Regions from separate parts of the Mesorhizobium koreense genome, predicted to be linked through region 1. Evidence: predicted binding sites of a transcription regulator. Region 1 holds the regulator's gene; each other region holds the start of a gene.

Region 1 (5,994 bases):
GCCCATGAGGCGCGAGCCTGGGGCGCCGACGCCATCCTCGTCATCATGGCGAGCGTTTCCGACGACGTTGCGCGCTCGCTCGAGGACACCGCGTTCGAACTCGGCATGGACGCGCTGATCGAAGTCCATGACGAAACGGAGATGGAACGGGCGCTGAAACTCAGTTCGCCCCTGATCGGCATCAACAACCGCAACCTCCGAACGTTCGAGGTCAGTCTCGATACATCGCGCCGGCTGGCGAAGATGGCGCCGTCGGATCGGCTGTTGGTCGGTGAAAGCGGCATCTTCACGCATGAAGACTGCCTCGATCTCGAGCGAAGCGGCATTGGCACGTTCCTCGTCGGCGAAAGCCTGATGCGACAGGCCGACGTTGCGGCGGCCACGCGTGCACTGCTCGCCGGCGAAAGGCTCGCGCGCAGCGCGGCGGAATGAGCGCCATGACCTCGACGCTGACACATCTGGATTCTTCAGGCGAGGCCAACATGGTCGATGTCGGCGCCAAGGCCGAAACGGAGCGTCTGGCGGTCGCCGAGGGCACGGTGACCATGCGGCCGGAGACCTTAAGGCTCATCCTCGCCGGAGATGCAAAAAAGGGCGACGTGATTGGAACCGCGCGGATCGCGGGCATCATGGCGGCGAAGCGCACGCATGAGTTAATTCCGCTATGCCATCCGCTGCTTCTGACCAAGGTCTCCGTCGATATCAGGCCGGATAATGCGCTGCCGGGGCTTCGAGTTACCGCAACGGCGCGCGTCACCGGCAAGACCGGCGTTGAGATGGAGGCGCTGACGGCAGCGTCGGTTGCCTGTCTCACCATCTACGACATGGCCAAGGCCATCGACCGCGGCATGGTGCTGGGTGGCATCCGCCTGATCGAAAAGAGCGGCGGCAAGTCAGGTGACTATAGGGCTGAGGGCGCATGAACACCGGCGACCTGCTGCCTGTCGACAGTGCGCTGGAGCTTCTTCTCGCCGGCGCTGCGCCGCTTGCCAAGGAGAACGTGCCGATCGGAGAAGCCGCCGGCCGGGTGCTCACCGAACCGCTCGCGGCGCTGCGCACGCAGCCCCCCTTCAACGCCTCGGCGATGGATGGCTACGCGGTCCGCACCGAGGACATTGCCGCCCTCCCCGCGCGTCTCAAGATCATCGGCGCCGCGCAAGCCGGCAAGCGCTATCCAGGCACGGTCGGCAAGGGTGAAACCGTGCGCATCTTCACCGGTGCGCCGGTACCAGACGGCGCCGACGCGGTCCTGCTGCAGGAAGACGCCCGCATCGTCAGCGAAGGCCTCGTCGAGGCTCTGGAAAGCGTGGCGCGGGGACGGCATATCCGCCGTGCGGGCCTCGATTTCGCCGAAGGTGAGCCGCTCCTTCCTGCCGGCCGCGTGCTCGACCCCGCCGCGCTTTCGCTTGCGGCCGCCGCGAATCATGCGGAGGTTCCCGTGGTGCGGCGGCCGCTGGTTGCGATTGCCGCGACCGGAGACGAGTTGCTGCTGCCCGGCAGCCACCCCGGCCCGGACCAGATCATCGCCTCGAACGGCTATGGCGTCGCCGCGATCGCGCGCGATGCCGGCGCCGAAATCCTCGATCTCGGCATTGTGCCCGACGACCGCAAACTCATCGCCGCGGCGCTCCGCCGCGCGCTGGCCGCGGGCGCCCATATACTGGTCACGCTCGGCGGCGCTTCCGTCGGCGATCACGACCTCGTGCGCGAGGTGCTGACGGCTGAAGGCATGACGCTCGATTTCTGGAAGATCGCCATGCGCCCCGGCAAGCCGTTGATGTCCGGGCGTATCGGGCAAACGCGCGTGCTCGGCCTGCCCGGCAACCCGGTATCGAGCATGGTCGGCAGCCATCTTTTCCTAGTGCCACTGATCGCGCGGCTTGCAGGACGGACGCATCGTCCCGACGTCCGCGAGGCCCGACTCGCCGAGGCCATGCCCGAAAACGACCGCCGGCGGGACTATGTGCGCGCAGCGGCGGAGGAGACGTCGGAGGGCTTGCTCGCCGCGCCTTTCGGCATACAGGACTCTTCCATGTTGAGGACCCTTGCCGCCGCCAACTGCCTCATCATCCGCGAGCCACACGCGCCCGCCGCGGCGGCCGGCGATCCGTGCCGGGTACTTTTCATCCGCTGAAGGCAACCAAAGCCGATTTTCACCGTGGTTCATTGAAATTTAAACGGTTGCGGAACACAACTGGAACAGATAGTGTTTGTTCTGGTTTTGTTTACTACGCTGATTCTCGGGGAAATCGCGATGCTCACGCGCAAACAACACGAACTCCTGATGTTCATCCACGAAAGGCTGAAGGAGACCGGCATTCCTCCGTCCTTCGACGAGATGAAGGACGCGCTCGACCTCGCTTCGAAATCCGGTATCCATCGCCTCATCACGGCACTTGAGGAACGCGGGTTCATCCGGCGACTACCGAACAGGGCGCGCGCGCTCGAAGTGCTGCGCCTGCCTGATTCCATTGCGCCGGGCCTCAATGCCAGCCGCCGGTTCTCGCCGAGCGTGATCGAAGGCAGTCTTGGCCGCAAACAGCCGGAGAAGTCGCGCGTTCCCGCCGCGAGCAATGACGATGCGGCTGGTGTTTCCGTCCCCGTCATGGGGCGCATCGCCGCCGGTGTGCCTATCGATGCCATACAGCACCAGACCCATTCGATCGCAGTGCCGCCGGAGATGCTTTCCGGCGGCGATCACTATGCGCTCGAGGTCAAAGGCGATTCCATGATCGAGGCCGGAATCCTGGACGGCGACACGGTCATCATCCGCAACGCCAACACGGCCAACCCGGGCGAGATCATCGTGGCGCTGGTGGACGACGAGGAAGCCACCCTCAAGCGCTTCCGGCGCAAAGGTGCGTCCATCGCGCTCGAAGCAGCCAACCCAGCATACGAGACACGCATCTTCGGTCCGGACCGGATCAAGGTGCAGGGCAAACTGGTCGGGCTGATCCGCCGCTATTGAGTGGACGCGGCATGAGTGAGGCTACTCTCATGCGGTTGCCTATCCCGGTATGGCGGATTTTTGTGTGACCCTTTTTCGCTACGTTGCCGGCGCTGATAAGGTGGCAGGCCGCGTGCTGCGCGTGAATAGGTTCTCTCGGCATGCCATGGGCGGTAATGCTTTTCGATCGAGTATTCCACGGTCGGCTGGAAGCCCTTTGCAGTCTCTTCGAACGTAACGACAGCAGCGCCGTAACGTGCCAGGTCACGCTTGGTGATGATGACCGGGCCAGAGGCGATGCAGGGATCGTTCGCAGTCGCGTCGTCGATGACGATCAGGCTGGCGATTGCGCAGACGTTGCCGGCCGCTTTCTCCGTGGCTGCGTGGGCGATCACCACCCCTTTCGCATTCCACGCGACGCAAAGCGTTTTGGTGCAGGCAAACGGCACCTCCGGCGCGGCTTTAGGTATGGCAGACGCGGTGGTCGCGCCCGGCTTTACGATGGCTGTCGCCATCATGGCGCGTGCCCAGTCTTCCATTGTGAAGCCGTTCGGACGCTTGCGGTTGACCGTCACGCGACCGTCTGAAAGCTTCAGCGCAACAAGGCTCGCGTCTTCCGAGACGAAGAGTTCCGGCGCCGGTCGCCGCGCAATGAGCGCGATACCAATGGCGATCAGCGGCAGCGCCGCAATCCGGAACCATGTCGTTGCAAGGGTCAGGATCACGAGCGCCATCGTTAGGAAGACAACCGCGGAACCCGGCAAAATACCGATCGCGTCGAAGGGTGAATGTTTCGACAGCGCGACCGCGATCTCGGTGAACAGGCCGATGCCCTTGCCCATGATGGCGAAGGCCGCCCCGTCGAGGCCGAACGGCATCAGCACGAGACCGAGTACCAGGAACGGCATGACGATGGCCGAGATAATCGGCATGGTGGCGAGGTTGGCAACGAGGCCGAGCGGTGAGACGCGCTGGAAATGCCATGCCGCGAAGAGAGCCGTGGCCGTTCCCGCGACAAGCGAGGTCGCGGCGAGACCGACGAAGTGCCGCACCGTCGCACTGCCACCCCGCCAGAGATACGACGCCGATTGCGGAGGGGGCGCCCGCCTCTGCCCGCGCTGGCGCCATTCACCCCAGGCGGCGTAAGCACTGATCAGCGCGGCCGTCGCGGCGAACGACATCTGGAAACTCGGTCCGACGATCTCATGCGGGGCGCTCACCACCACGGCGAGCGCGGCGAGCGCGAAATTGCGCATGCTGATCGCGGCCCGGTCGAACAGCACCGCTACCAGCATGATCGCAAGCATGATGAAGCTCCGCTCCGTGGCGACGCCCGCCCCGGATATCAGGAGGTAGAAAGCGATCGCCGCGAGCGCGACGGCGGCCGCGTATTTCTTCGTTGGATGACGCGAGGAAAAGCTTGGGAACAACGCAAAGCCGAGCCGCATGAACACGATGACGATGCCTGCGGCCAGCGCCATATGCAGACCGGAAATCGACAGCACATGCGCCAGCCCGGTGATGCGGAGCGCTTCGTTGATGTCGTCGGGAATGCCGGACTCGATGCCCGCGACCAGTGCAGCACCGATTTCACCATTCGGCCCGGGTACGGCGGCCCGTACCCTGTCGGCAAGCGCATTGCGCAGGCGGGCGATGCCCGCGGCGGTACGCTCATAGAGCGTTGGTGGAGCAGCAAGTGAAATGCTCTTGGGATTGGTCAGGAAAAAGCCGCTCGCGCCGAGCCCGTCAAAATAACTCCTGAAGGAAAAATCGTAGCTAGAGGGCCTGAGCGGTCCGCTGGGCGGGAACAGATGCACGACGCCTTCGACGCCCGAACCCGGTTGCATGCCCGGCGGGATGGTACGGGCGCTGGCGCGTATACGGTCGGGTGCATAGCGCAAATGCGGACGCGAGGTGGAAACAAGGTCGATCGTCAGACGTACACGGCCGCTCGCCTGATGCTCGACCGTCACGACGCGGCCAACGATCCGAGTGGTGATGTCGGTTCCGAGCATCTTCGTTGCGGCACGCCACGTCTCGAACTTGCCGGCAAGCGCCCCGGCAACCACCAAGAGCGCGGCGAGCAGCACAATACGGAGCAGGAATTTCGACCGCGCGAGAAAATAGGCAGCCGACAAGGCAACAACGCCTGAAAGAAGCGGGGCGAAAGGCGGCTCCCAGGAAATATGGAAATAGGCGAGAGCTCCCACCGACAGGCACACCGGCACGAACAGGAACAGGGTGCCGCGCTCCCATTCGGTGATCGCCGCCTCACGGATGGAGGTCCGGAGGCGCGCGAAAGCCGCCCTCGCGCCGGCATATCCGTATCGATGCGGCTCCGCGCCGGTTGTTTCGCGCGTTCTTCCTGGAGGCGGTTCTCCACCGGCCGGAGCTTCCCGGTCGAATGGCATCGGACGATCGAGAAGGCGCGCGTCGAACTGCGACCGCTCGTCGCCGATCTCTTTCGCGTTGTCGTCCCCCATACGCCTTCCCCGCGCCGAAAGGCTTGCGCCCCGGCCCGCCTATGCTACATCAACGCCAGCCAAACGCCACCGCGCGCGCTCCCACCGATTTTCCGGTCCCGGCGCCGCCTCCCCGGAAATGCCATGCCACCCGTCGTCACACGCTTTGCCCCCTCGCCTACCGGATTCCTGCATATTGGCGGGGCACGGACGGCGCTGTTCAACTGGCTCTATTCCGAGCATACCGGCGGCAAGATGCTGCTCAGGATCGAGGATACCGATCGCGAGCGCTCAACCGAAGCCGCCACCGCCGCCATCATCGACGGCCTTACCTGGCTCGGGCTGACCTGGGATGGAGAACCGATCTCGCAATATGCCCGTGCCACGCGCCACCGCGAGGTGGCCGAGGAACTGGTGCGCATGGGCAAGGCCTATTATTGCTATGCCACGCCCGCCGAGCTGGAGGAAATGCGCGAGAAAGCGCGCGCCGAGGGCCGGCCGCCCCGCTATGACGGGCGCTGGCGCGACCGCGACCCGTCCGAGGCGCCAGCCGGCGCCAAGGGTGCGATCCGCATTAAGGCGCCA
Region 2 (5,994 bases), 140 kb from region 1:
CGTGTAGGTGACGGTCGGCGGCGAAACCGTGATCGTCACCGTGGCGGGCGAGGACGTCCCGACGCTGTTGGTGGCGGTGTAGGTGAAGCTGTCGGGGCCGGCATAGCCGACGGTCGGCGTGTAGGTGATCGAGGTGCCGCTGGCGGTCGCCGTGCCGTGGGTGGCCTGGGTGCCGACGGCCACCGACGTCGGCGTGCCGGTAATGCTCAGTGTGATCGGGTTGTTGGTGCTGTCGTAAGCCACCGTCGCGCTGACCGCATTGGCGACAGGGGGCGGCATGTTCTGCACGGTGATGGATAGATTGTTGGCCGAGAAGAAATGGCTCGGCAGGCTGCTGTCCGTCACGCGTACGGTGAAGTTTGTGGTGCCCGTCGCGGTTGGCGTGCCGCTGATTGTGCCATCGGGCGTCAAGGATAGACCAGGCGGAGGCGTGGTGCCGCTGTCCATCGTATAGGTGTAGGGAGGTGTTCCTCCGGACGCGGTCAGGGTGAAGGAATAGGGGGAATTGACGACCGCATCCGCGGGCGTGTTGGTGACGTTGACGCTAGCTGGCCCGATCGAGATCGAATAGCTCGCCGTACCGGTAGTGCTTGCGTTATCGGTCGCTGTGATCGCGAACGAATAGGTGCCCTGCGTGGTGGGCGTACCGGAAATGGTATTGCCGCTGAGTGTCAGGCCGGGAGGCGGGGAACCACTGCTGACGGAGAAGGTATATGGCGTGGTCCCGCCGGATGCGCTCAAGGTTTGAATGGGATAGGCGACCGCCACGGTGCCCGAAGGCATGGTCGATGGCGAGATGGTGATGGACGAGGTCTTCGCGGCAATGTGCACCGTCACGGTAACGTTGTTGGTGCCCGTGCCGTCGTCGAACGCGAAAGTGTCCGTCGTGGCGCCGTCACCGTTATTGCTATAGCTGATCTGCGAGGCGGCATGGTTGGTGATCGTCGCCGTGCCGTGGCTTGCCGGTGTCGTGATATCCCCAATGCCAAAGCCGGCGACGCCTTGGCACGACGTGGCGTCGATGGCGATCGTGCCGCCGGATACCATCGGGTTGGTCGACGGCGTGGTATTCGCGCCGGGCACGCTCATAGTGGTGCAGGCGGCGTTCGCGGCGCTCGGCAGTAATATCACCAGCGCGAACAACGTGAGGCACAAGCGCAGCGCGCTGATCGCGCTCGTAGGGCGCATCGTTGCAAATCTGTGATGACTGCTCCAAATCGCCCGCGCCATCTGGCGCACAGGCGTCGATGTCACGCCGAGCAATGCCAGAGAATAGCGTTCCACCAGCCGAGATTGGCCGCGTTGATGCGATCGATCCTGAGTCATTGCCCCGCCCTTCCCGCCGCACAGCAGGCGCCGCACTGAGGAAGGCATTGGGCAAGATGTCCGCTGCTGTCTTGGCTACCTCAACATCGTCGGCGCCGCGTCGAAGCGCGGGCCAGCGAGGTTGGTTCCCCCCATGAGACGAGTGGCGGTTGTACACGAACCATTGTTCGATTCAAAGGAATTTGCGCACGTATGCCGATAATATGCAATCGATGAACGCGATGCTTGCAAGGCTGTATCGTGACCGATGCGAGCCTGCGGAATGCCCCCGATTGGGGTAAGATTTCGAGCGACGAGAGGAAGTTCTTTATCGCGGTATCGTTCCTTGGCTTGACTGTCGGGAAGAGGTTTTGTAGAACAAATATAGAACAGAAATGAACTGTGGACGGGCGCGGGCCGTCGCATCGACTCGCCGGCCTGTCGGTGCGAAGAAGGCTCGGTTTCGGACAAGCGTGGAGAAGCGTCATGGCGGGTAGCGTGAACAAGGTCATACTGGTCGGCAATCTGGGCGCCGATCCCGAGATCCGCCGGCTGAATTCCGGCGATCCGGTCGTCAATCTGAGAGTGGCCACGACTGAGACCTGGCGCGACCGGAACAGCGGCGATCGGCAGGAACGTACCGAATGGCACCGGGTCGTCATCTTCAACGACAACCTCGCCAAGGTCGCCGAGCAATACCTCAAGAAGGGCATGAAGGTTTATATCGAAGGCCAGTTGCAGACACGCAAATGGCAGGACCAGTCGGGGCAGGAGCGCTATTCGACCGAAGTGGTGCTGCAGAAGTTCCGCGGCGAGCTTCAGATGCTCGATTCACGGGGCCAGGGCGGCGAGGGACAGGTCGGCTACAGCGGCGGCGGCCAGAACTATGGCGGCGGCGAACAGGGCAGGGGCGGTTCCGATTTCGGCCAGTCCGGTCCAGGTAACCGTGGCAGCGGCGAAGGCGGCGGGTTCTCGCGCGACCTCGACGATGAGATTCCGTTCTGACGAATTGGCAGTGCCGGCGTAAGCCGGGTGCCGTCTCTACTCGGCGGGAGAACCCGTTATTGGGCTCAGTCGGTGCAACAGCTTGTTGAACCGGCTCCATTGTTCCGGGTTTTCCTTGCGCAATGTTGCGCAGGCACGTCCGGCTAGCTTGCAGGCCGCTTCCGGCTCGCCGGCTTCGGCAAGCGCCTTGAGACCTGCTACGAGGATTTCGCACAGTTCGGCTGTCGGGCGCGCGGGACTTTGGACGATGGCGGAGGGGCTATTGTCGGACATGGGGCGCCTCAATCCATGATGCCGAAATGGCCCTTCGCCTCGGGGCTCATCATCTCGGGCGCCCATGGCGGGTCGTAGGTGAGATTGACCTCAACCGCTTCGACACCCTCCACGGACCATGCCGCGTCGTTCGCGCCTTCCTTGAGGTAGTTCGTCGCCGGACAGCCGCGCGTCGTCGTGGTCATGATGATGTCGACGTCATGACCTTCCGTCCTGACGTCGTAGACCAGCCCGAGATCGACGATGTTGTAGCCGAGTTCCGGATCGATGACGAGCCGCAGCGCATCCGTGACTTTTTGCGCCAGCGGGCCCCGGGTCGCCGAAGCGCGGTTGGCCGTGGCCTTTGCCGGTTCCGAAAGAACCGGTGCGCCCGACATGAAATGCTCCATGATCACGCCGAGCAGCGCCGGCTTGAGATGCTGCCAGTCGCCGCCGTCTTTCGTGACGGTGATGTAGTCGAGCCCGAAGGAAAGCGCTGTCACGCCGGGGATTTCGAAGAGATGAGCGGCAAGCGGCGAACGGGCGGCCGCGGCTCCGTCGGCCATATCGAGCGGCCCGTCGGAAAGTACTTCCCTGCCGGGCAGGAATTTCAAGGTGGCCGGATCGGCCGTGGCTTCGGTCTGGATGAACATTTCGGTTCCTTAAGGCATGAGGACGATGGAGCCCGTCAGGCCGCGGCGTCCCGGTGTCCACCGATACGTATTAGGATCTTGTAGGTTGTGCCGTCCGGCTCGAAGGCTCCGCGCCATGCATGGCCGCGTTTCCCCAGTTCCGGCAGAAGGAAGATCGGCTCACGGCAAAGAAGCGCCGACAAAACCTGCCCCTGTTCCATTTTCTCCAGCGCGGCCAGGATGCGGACCATTGGTTCGGGCGGGTCGAGGTCGCGATTGTCCATCTGCTCAACTGGCTCGGGCCATCCCGCCGCGTCCGATGCGGCGGCCACGGCAACCGGTTCGGCGGGCGCCGTGGTGCCCGAGCGCCGGAACAGCACCTCCCAGTCGCCGCCGTCGAGTTCGTTCGCCTCATAGCTGAAGCCCTTGCTGCCGAGGACGTGGAACAGCGGAACGGGCTTGAACGTGGCGTAGAGGCGCAGGCCCTGATCCGGCGCGAGTGTCTGAACGGCCTCCATGATTTTCCCGAAGGGCTCGCCACCCTCGCGAAGGATCGGGCGAACGTCCAGTTCTGCAAAAGTCTCGGTCATGAGGAAATCCTCCTTGTCATCGGTTGGGGCTTGGCATGCACACGAGGAGATGCGGCCGGCCGACGCCTTCGGGCAGGCGAGCGGCGGCCGTTATATTCGACAGAAGCCGGGTGCGTACGAGTTGCGCGGCAATCGCCAAGGTGGCGACGGTCATGATGGCGGCGGCGAACCGGAAAGGGACGGGCTGGCCGACCAGGAGAGCAAGGGTGGCACCCCAGACCGCGAGGTAATAGACGACGAACCAGTTGCGCGCCCGCGCCTCGACCACGAGGTCCTGCACTCGCGGCGTCGCCATCTTGCCGAGGACGGGACCGTAGCATTCGAGCCATGTGAGGAAGGCGACGATCTTGTACAATTTGGCGAGGCCGAGCCCGCCCAGCCACCCAAAGGCGACGAGGAAGACGAGTGCGCCTACCTGTTCGGCGAATCTGCCAAGAGCGAGCAGTGCGGCCGCCAGAACGATGGACGCTGCAAGGGAAGCGAGAGCGAACGCGGCCATTCGGCTGTTCAGTTCGATGATGCGGCGCTTGCGGGCCCGGTAGAGATGGACGGCATCGGCGAGGTAGAGCGCGATCGCGACTGCGCCGAGGGCGCCGCCTAGAAGAAGCGCGGGAAAAACGGACATATTGCCAAGCAGCGATGCGAGGCCGCCCAATATGGCTACGGCAAGCGCGCTGGTGCCGAGCCAGAAGACGGCTTGCGGTCTCCGCCCGTTCAGTTCGGGCGCCAGCATGAACATCGCGAGCAGGCGATAGCTCACGCCGATCGCCGCCAAGGTAAGCCAGCCGCCAAGGCCGGCCGAGACATGGAGGGGAAGCCCGTAACCGGCAATCGCAAGAAGCGCGTCCGAATGCACCGTCGTGCCGAAGACAAAGCTGAATATCGCGCCAAGTGTGACGGTTGCCGCCAGGCAAATGAGCGCCACCGCGACGAAACGTGCTTGCAGCGGCAGCGGACGCGCCTGCCAGAGCGTGCGGCCGAGATTGTAGAGGACAAGCGCAAAGCCGATCGCGAGCGAGATGGCGCCATAAGGAAGCAGCGAAGGTGCGAAATCGATCGCGCCGGCGAGTTGGAGGAAGCCGGCGAGCAATGCGCCGAGCCCCGCCAGCAGGAATAGCAGTGTCGGGAGCGGCAGCGTGTTGCTGTAAAGGGAGCGCGCGACAAGGACAGGGACGAATTGGAAGAGCGCGCCGCACAGGAGGAGGCTCAGCCAGCCGATTGCGATAAGATGAACAAGAACAAGTGTCTGCGGCGCCTGAATGGGGACGGCTGGAAAGCCATAGCCGGCAACCATGAGCACCTCGCCCAGAAGGAGCGAGATAATCGCCACGGCGAAATAGGCCATGGTCCAGCGCGAGAGTGAGACACCGATCATAACGGCAACCCGGAAGAGCGGCGCCGGCCGGACCGGCGCCGCGAATGAAACGAATTATGCGGCCTTGGCGTGCTTGCCGATCTCGACGCGCCAGACCTGCGGCCCCCGCTCGACATAGGTCCAGGAATACTGGTTGGGGTATTCGGCCTCGAGTTGATAATAGAGCGGCTTGGGATCGTGATCGTTGACGAGAATGAACGACGCGCCCGGTTGCAATGCATCGACGAGCTGGAAGATCTTCGCGTGCCGCTGGGCGGGAATGAGGCTGCGGACGTCGATGATCTCGGCGCCACTTGATGCTTCGGTCATAGGGCTTTCTCCTTCGTTTGAAGAGGTGTCGGTTTCGCCGGTCGGGCCCCGCCGGCGGTGCTTAGGCGGTTATCGTGAAGCTCACCGAACGAGTGTCGATCCTAAAAGATACATTGTCAATATATCTTTTAAGAGTTATGGAGACAGCCAACGTAACGGCGTTCCTGGCGCGCTTTCGGGCATGTCCGGATGTCGGCGGAACGAAGCGGCCTCTAATGGACGAGGTGAGAGAAATGACGGAAGTGGTGATGGAGAGGTTCCGGATGGCCGCGAATGGCGTGCGGCAGGAAATCGGCCCCGAGGACCGGGAGTTGCTCGCCTACTACGAGTCGCTGGTCGCCTCCGACTATGATCGGTGCCATCCGGGTGATTCCTTCGAGGCGATGAAGCTTCGTGCCCGCTTTTCGAAAGAGGATCAGGGCCTTCTGAACGAGTGGATGGCTCTTGCCGCCGCGAGAGCCGCAAAGCTTCCGCGCGGGCGACGGGCGGCCAAGGTGGATCAGGCCGCCGCGTAAGACGCGGCGTC
Region 3 (5,994 bases), 1.3 Mb from region 1:
GCTGAAGGATTCGGCCGGCAACGAGGGGATGCGCTTCTTCCCCTTCATCTTCACGCTCTTCGTCTTCGTACTGATGGCGAATTTGCTGGGCATGTTCCCCTACTTCCCGACGGTCACCAGCCAGTTGATCGTTACCGTCGCCCTTGCGCTCGTCGTCTTCTTCATGGTGATGATTGCCGGCTTCATCCGCCATGGCTTCCGCTTCTTCAAGCTGTTCGTGCCGAGTGGCATTCCGGTGGCACTTTTGCCGCTTGTTGTGGCGATCGAGATCATTTCCTTCTTCACCCGGCCGGTCAGCCACTCTGTCCGTCTTTTCGCCAACATGCTGGCGGGTCACATCACGGTGAAGGTCTTCGCCGGCTTCATTTTCTCGCTCGGTACGCTCGGCGCCCTCGGTATCGCCGGCGCGATCCTGCCGCTCATCATGGTGGTCGGCCTCACCGCGCTGGAAATCCTGATCGCCTTCCTGCAGGCCTATGTGTTCGCGATGCTGGCATGCATCTACATCAACGACGCCATCCATCCGGGACACTGAGCATTCGCCGGCGGAAAGCCGCCATACCCATCCGCAACATTTGGTCAGATCCACAAGGAGTAGAAATATGGACGTAGAAGCAGCAAAGATGATCGGCGCGGGCATCGCCGCGATCGGCACGGGAGCCGCCGGCATCGGTGTCGGCAATCTGTTCGGCCAGTACCTGCAGGGTGCGCTGCGCAACCCGTCGGCTTCCGACGGCCAGTTCGGCCGCCTGATCTTCGGCTTCGCCGTGACCGAGGCGCTCGGCATCTTCGCGCTGCTGATCTCGCTCCTGCTCCTCTTCGCCGTCTGAAGAAAGCCGGGCGTTGGTGCGGCCGCATCCTAAGCGGCCGACCTTTCCGATAGGAAGATCGCAGCATGTTCGTGACCACCGCATACGCGCAGACCGCTGCGCCGTCCGCAACGGAAGCGCATGAGGGCGTCGCCGCCGCAGGTGGCGGCCACGAGGCCTTTCCGCCGTTCAATCCGGAATTCTTTCCCTCGCAGCTTCTGTGGCTGGCGATAACCTTCATCGCCTTCTACTACTTCGTGAAGAAGGTCCTCCTGCCGCGCATCGGCGACACCATCGAGCATCGCCGCCATACGATCGCCGGCAATCTCGAGGAGGCGGCGCGCATGAAGGAGGAAGCGGACGCCGCAGTTGCCGCCTACGAGCAGGAACTTGCCGACGCGCGCGCCCGGGCACACGAGATCGCCACCAAGGCGCGTGACGAGGCAAGGGCGAAGGCGGAAAACGACCGCAAGAAGGTCGAGGCGAGCCTGGACGGGAAACTCGCCGAATCCGAAAAGCGCATCGCTTCGGTCAAGTCGTCCGCCATGAAGGACGTCGGCTCGATCGCGGAAGACACCGCCTCGATGATCGTCGAACGGCTGCTCGGCAGCCCTGCGTCGAAATCCGATATCGCCGCCGCAGTCAAGGCGGCGAGGGAGTAGCAAATGGACGCCACCTCCTGGGCCACGCTCTGGGCGCTGATCGGCCTCATCATCTTCTTGGGGATCTGCCTCTACATCAAGGCGCCGGCCATGCTGGCCAAGTCGCTGGACGAGCGGGCAAAGCGCATCAGCGACGAGCTGGACGAGGCCAAGCGGCTTCGTGACGAGGCGAAGGCGCTGCTCGCCGAATACCAGAAGAAGCGCAAGGATGCGGAGACGGAAGCCGCCGACATCCTGACTGCCGCGAAGCGCGAGGCCGAGCTCTTCGTCGAGGACGCCAAGGCGAAGGCCGAGGATTACGTCGCGCGACGTACGGCATCCGCCGAGCAGAAGATCGCGCAGGCCGAACGCGATGCCGTCAATGAGGTGCGCTCGCTCGCAGCCGACATCGCCGTCGAAGCCGCCCGCCGCACGATCGCGGCCAAGGTCGACGCGAAGACCACGGCGAGCCTCTTCGAATCCTCGCTGCAAGCGCTGAAATCCAAGCTCAACTGAGCCCAGCGACAATTCGGGATTGCCAAAGCCGCGCCGGCCAAGCTGGGGCGGCTTTATTCTTGCGCGAGCACCAGTTCCTCTTCGACCTCGATCTCCACTGTCGCCAGGCGGAAGGGCGCGAACGTCGTACGGTGCAGCCGGGGCAGGGGGCCGTTGTCGGCGATCTCGGCGCGGTGCCGTGCGGTCGCGTAGCCCATATGCACGCCGAAGCCGAATTTCGTATGTACGCGGCCGGCCTGCGCCATCATGCGGTCGCGCGTGACCTTGGCGACGATCGAGGCCGCCGCGATGGATTGCGAGCGCTGGTCGCCCTTGACGACCGCCTCGGCGGGGCAAGGAAGGCCGGGCGGCACGTCGCGCCCGTCGGCAAGCGCCATGCGCGGGCTCACGCATAAGCCGGTGAGCGCCCGCCGCATCGCTTCGAGGCTCGCCCTCAGGATGTTGCGCTGATCGATCCCGCCGGCGGAGACCGACGCCACCGAGACGGCAAGCGCACTTGCAAGGATATCGCCGAAAAGCGCCTCGCGTTCCGCTGCCGTCAATCGTTTCGAATCGTCAAGGCCAGCGGGAATGGCTTTGGGGTCGAGGATCACGGCTGCGGCCGCCACCGGTCCCGCCAGTGGTCCGCGCCCGGCCTCGTCCAGCCCCGCGACCGGCCACATTCCGCTTCGTATCGCGCGCTTCTCCATCGAGAAATCGGGCGCGAGCGGGAGTTCGAACAAAAGCGGAGAATCGGAGCGCGAACGAGCCATTGTGCGGCGATGCTCGCATCCGCCCCGATTCTCCGCAACCCCTTCCCGGCGATTGGGGAGACCGCGGGGAAGGTACCGTCGCCTGTGAGGGAGGACAGGCGGGACGGGAATGGAAAGGATACCGCCCGAGCATGACATAAGTGACACATGGGAGCCGGGCGGCATCCATCAAAGAAGCATCAATTGCTCGCCGGCTCCCTTCGGCGCCTTGAAGAGGTCGGTGCGAAGCCGGCGCCTTTCGAGATTGAAGCCATACTTGCGCGCGGCAAGCTCGAAACGGCGGCCGATCTGCCAGGCATAGGGGCCGTTGCCCTTCATGCGCTTGCCCCATTCGGCATCGTAATCCTTGCCGCCGCGCATGGAGCGCACCAGCGACAGCACGTGCCGGTAGCGGTCGGGATAATGGCGTAAAAGCCAGTCCTTGAAGATCGGGCTGACTTCGAGCGGCAGGCGCAGGATGACGTAACCCGCCTCACGCGCGCCGGCGGCTCTTGCGGAATCGAGGATGCGCTCGATCTCTTGGTCGTTGAGGCCGGGGATGATCGGCGCCACCATCACCGAGGCCGGTATGCCGGCTTCCGCGAGTTGCCGGATCGTCTCCAACCGCTTCGGCGGCGTCGCCGCGCGCGGCTCCATCGTCCGCGCCAGCGTCCGGTCGAGGCTCGTCACCGAAAGCGCGACCTTGGCCAACCCTTTCCCGGCCATGCGCGACAGGATATCGATGTCGCGCGTCACCAGCGCCGACTTGGTCACGATGCCGACCGGGTGGTTGTAGGCCTCCAGCACCTCCAGGATCTCGCGCATGATACGCCATTTCTTCTCGATCGGCTGATAGGGATCGGTGTTGGTGCCGATGGCGATGATCTTCGGCTGGTAGCCTTCCTTCGCCAGTTCGCGTTCCAGCAGCCTTGCCGCGTCGGGCTTGGCGAACAGCTTCGATTCGAAGTCGAGCCCCGGCGACAGACCCATATAGGCGTGCGTCGGCCGGGCGAAGCAGTAGACGCAGCCATGCTCGCAGCCGCGATAGGGGTTGATCGAGCGGTCGAAGGAGATGTCGGGGGATTCGTTACGCGTGATGATCGTGCGCGGCTTCTCCACCTGCACCTCGGTCTTGAAGGGCGGCAGTTCCTCGATCGTGTCCCAGCCGTCGTCGAAGACGTGGCGGCTGACCGGCTCGAAGCGGCCGGACGGATTGACGCCCGCGCCGCGTCCGCGCCGCCGCTCGGCGTCGATCCGGATACCGCTATGCTCGATGAGGGCATTGGCCAAAAGCGTGCCTCCATTCCTGAAGGCTGCAACATCCGCGCGTGCGATCGGTTCCATTTCTTGGTCTCGCGATGCTCTTTATCGGCCACCCGAATCGGCCGCTTCATGAAATTATTCCTATCCATCGAATGAGAACAAAGCAAGAACTTTTGTGAGAATGTTTCTTTCGCTCACGCCCGTACGCCGCTGACGCGGCTGGGCCCCGCGGGGGCGCGCCAGCGGGCGCGACGCCCGGTCGGGCTTTGGGGTATGCCTCTCGTTTGAAGTTTATCGTTTGTAAAAATACTCCCCATCCTCCGCCCCTTCGCACAGGATTATCCGTCTTTGTCATTGCCCACGTTTCATCCCCGCCACGCCCGTTTCCGGTCTGGCCATTGAAAGTCGGGAAAGACGGGCGGCCGCAGGCTCGCTCATCTAAGCAATTTACGTGCGACCTTGCGGCCGCCCGCCGGCGATTTCTCCGATCAGATCCAGCGCTCTTCTGCCTCGGGTCTGTGTGTCTCTTTCCGACACGCAGGGGTCATAGTCCCCCCAGGGGAACCTCCCGGCAGGACCTCCCCGGCCGTGATGCCACGTCGGCATCACGGCGGAGGCGCCGGCTCCTCCCCACGCAATCACCGTCATGATCGGTGTTCCCGATGGGAGAACTGACGGGGAGTATGGAGGAAGCGCGGAAGGCGTGGAGAGAAAGGGAGAGAAGAAAAATGCGGGAAGCGCGGAAGCTAGCGGCTTCCGGATGCAGACAGGCTTGATCCCATCCACGTTTTCGCCGACCTCTCCACGTTCGTCATCCTCGGATCCGCACTTCGCTGCGCTCGACTCCGCCCTAGGATGACGAAGCCGAGAGAACCGCTTCGCTCCTGCTCCGCCCGTGGATGGGCCCAGATGGAGCGGGTAGCTATCGGTCGGTCTTCCGGCCGTCGCTTCGCTGCCCGAAACCGGGATGACGGAGGGAAACGCTCAGCTTTTCCCGCGCTTCAGGTGCTCGTCGAGCCTCGGCATGATCTCCACGAAATTGCAGGGCATGTGCCGATAGTCGAACTGGGCTTGAAGAATCCCGTCCCAGGCGTCCTTGCAGGCGCCGGGAGAGCCGGGCAGCACGAAGACGAAGGTGGTGCCGATCAGCCCGGCCGTGGCGCGCGACTGGATGGTGGAGACGCCGATCTTGTCGTAGGAGATGCGGTGGAAGACTTCCGCGAAGCCGTCCATGCGCTTGTCGAACAGCGGCTCCAGCGCCTCCGGCGTCACGTCGCGGCCGGTGAAGCCGGTGCCGCCGGTCGTAAGGATGGCATCCACCTCGCCGTCGGCCACCCAGCCGAGCACGGCTTTCCGGATCGCCTCGGCGTCGTCGCGCACGATGTCGCGCCGAACGAGGCGATGGCCGGCGGCTTCGATGCGGTCGGAAAGCGTCTGGCCGGACTTGTCTTCGCCAGGCGAACGCGTATCGGAGACGGTGAGCACCGCGAAGCCGACCGGGATGAAAGGGCGCCTCTCGTCAATTCCCGGCATGATGTTCTCCTGAAGCCGCGAAGGTCTGGGTCGCCACGACAAACCAGCCGGGCTGTACGCGCCTGATGGCGGCGGCCGCGGCTTCCGCCTCCCGGTTTGTATCGTAAAGGCCGAAGCAGGTCGCGCCCGAACCCGACATGCGAAAGAACTGTGCCTGCGTGGCGCGAAGCGCTTCGAGTGTGTCGCCGATTACGGGTGCCAGTTCCCGCGCGGGAGCCTGTAGGTCGTTGCGCGTTTCGCGGAGCCATGCATGGAGGACTTCCCGGCCACCGACAGGGCGATCGGACATGGCCGAATAACCCCCACTCCGTCGCGCTTCGCGCGCCACCTCTCCCTCATTTTCATGGGGGAGAGGAAGGGTGCCAAGCATTGCGGCCGGCGCTTCCTCTCCCCCGTCGAGCGGAGGATAGGCGGTTTGCGAAGCAAATCGGAGTGGGGGTCGAACTTCAGATGCGCCTGTGCTCCGGCCATCGAAAACGGGCCGCCCCAATCCCGGATTAT

What was found. The regulator LexA, encoded in region 1, represses DNA repair genes until DNA is damaged. The targets are predictions, from matches to a motif close to TGTTCNNNNTGTGTTCNG.
Region 2: RBH77_RS15290 (single-stranded DNA-binding protein) is a predicted target of LexA. The motif match lies at 1,680-1,697, and genes of this name have one in related genera.
Region 3: RBH77_RS20940 (PA0069 family radical SAM protein) is a predicted target of LexA. The motif match lies at 4,115-4,132, and genes of this name have one in related genera.

What each region holds. Positions count from the first base shown of each region.
Region 1 covers NZ_CP134228.1:3,062,414-3,068,407, reverse strand. The annotation lists gene trpC (indole-3-glycerol phosphate synthase TrpC) at 1-432, shown strand, start outside; gene moaC (cyclic pyranopterin monophosphate synthase MoaC) at 438-923, shown strand; gene RBH77_RS14585 (molybdopterin molybdotransferase MoeA) at 920-2,134, shown strand; gene lexA (transcriptional repressor LexA) at 2,255-2,968, shown strand; gene RBH77_RS14575 (ComEC/Rec2 family competence protein) at 2,962-5,430, opposite strand; gene gltX (glutamate--tRNA ligase) at 5,554-5,994, shown strand, end outside.
Region 2 covers NZ_CP134228.1:3,203,142-3,209,135, reverse strand. The annotation lists partial or broken gene RBH77_RS15295 (beta strand repeat-containing protein) at 1-783, opposite strand, end outside; gene RBH77_RS15290 (single-stranded DNA-binding protein) at 1,792-2,310, shown strand; gene RBH77_RS15285 (hypothetical protein) at 2,347-2,583, opposite strand; gene RBH77_RS15280 (NifU N-terminal domain-containing protein) at 2,592-3,215, opposite strand; gene RBH77_RS15275 (DUF2249 domain-containing protein) at 3,251-3,784, opposite strand; gene RBH77_RS15270 (hypothetical protein) at 3,801-5,159, opposite strand; gene RBH77_RS15265 (DUF2249 domain-containing protein) at 5,214-5,468, opposite strand; gene RBH77_RS15260 (hypothetical protein) at 5,684-5,983, shown strand.
Region 3 covers NZ_CP134228.1:4,380,270-4,386,263, reverse strand. The annotation lists gene RBH77_RS20965 (F0F1 ATP synthase subunit A) at 1-535, shown strand, start outside; gene RBH77_RS20960 (F0F1 ATP synthase subunit C) at 603-830, shown strand; gene RBH77_RS20955 (F0F1 ATP synthase subunit B) at 896-1,471, shown strand; gene RBH77_RS20950 (F0F1 ATP synthase subunit B) at 1,475-1,966, shown strand; gene rnhB (ribonuclease HII) at 2,020-2,718, opposite strand; gene RBH77_RS20940 (PA0069 family radical SAM protein) at 2,887-4,041, opposite strand; gene moaB (molybdenum cofactor biosynthesis protein B) at 4,945-5,493, opposite strand; gene RBH77_RS20930 (4-(cytidine 5'-diphospho)-2-C-methyl-D-erythritol kinase) at 5,480-5,994, opposite strand, start outside.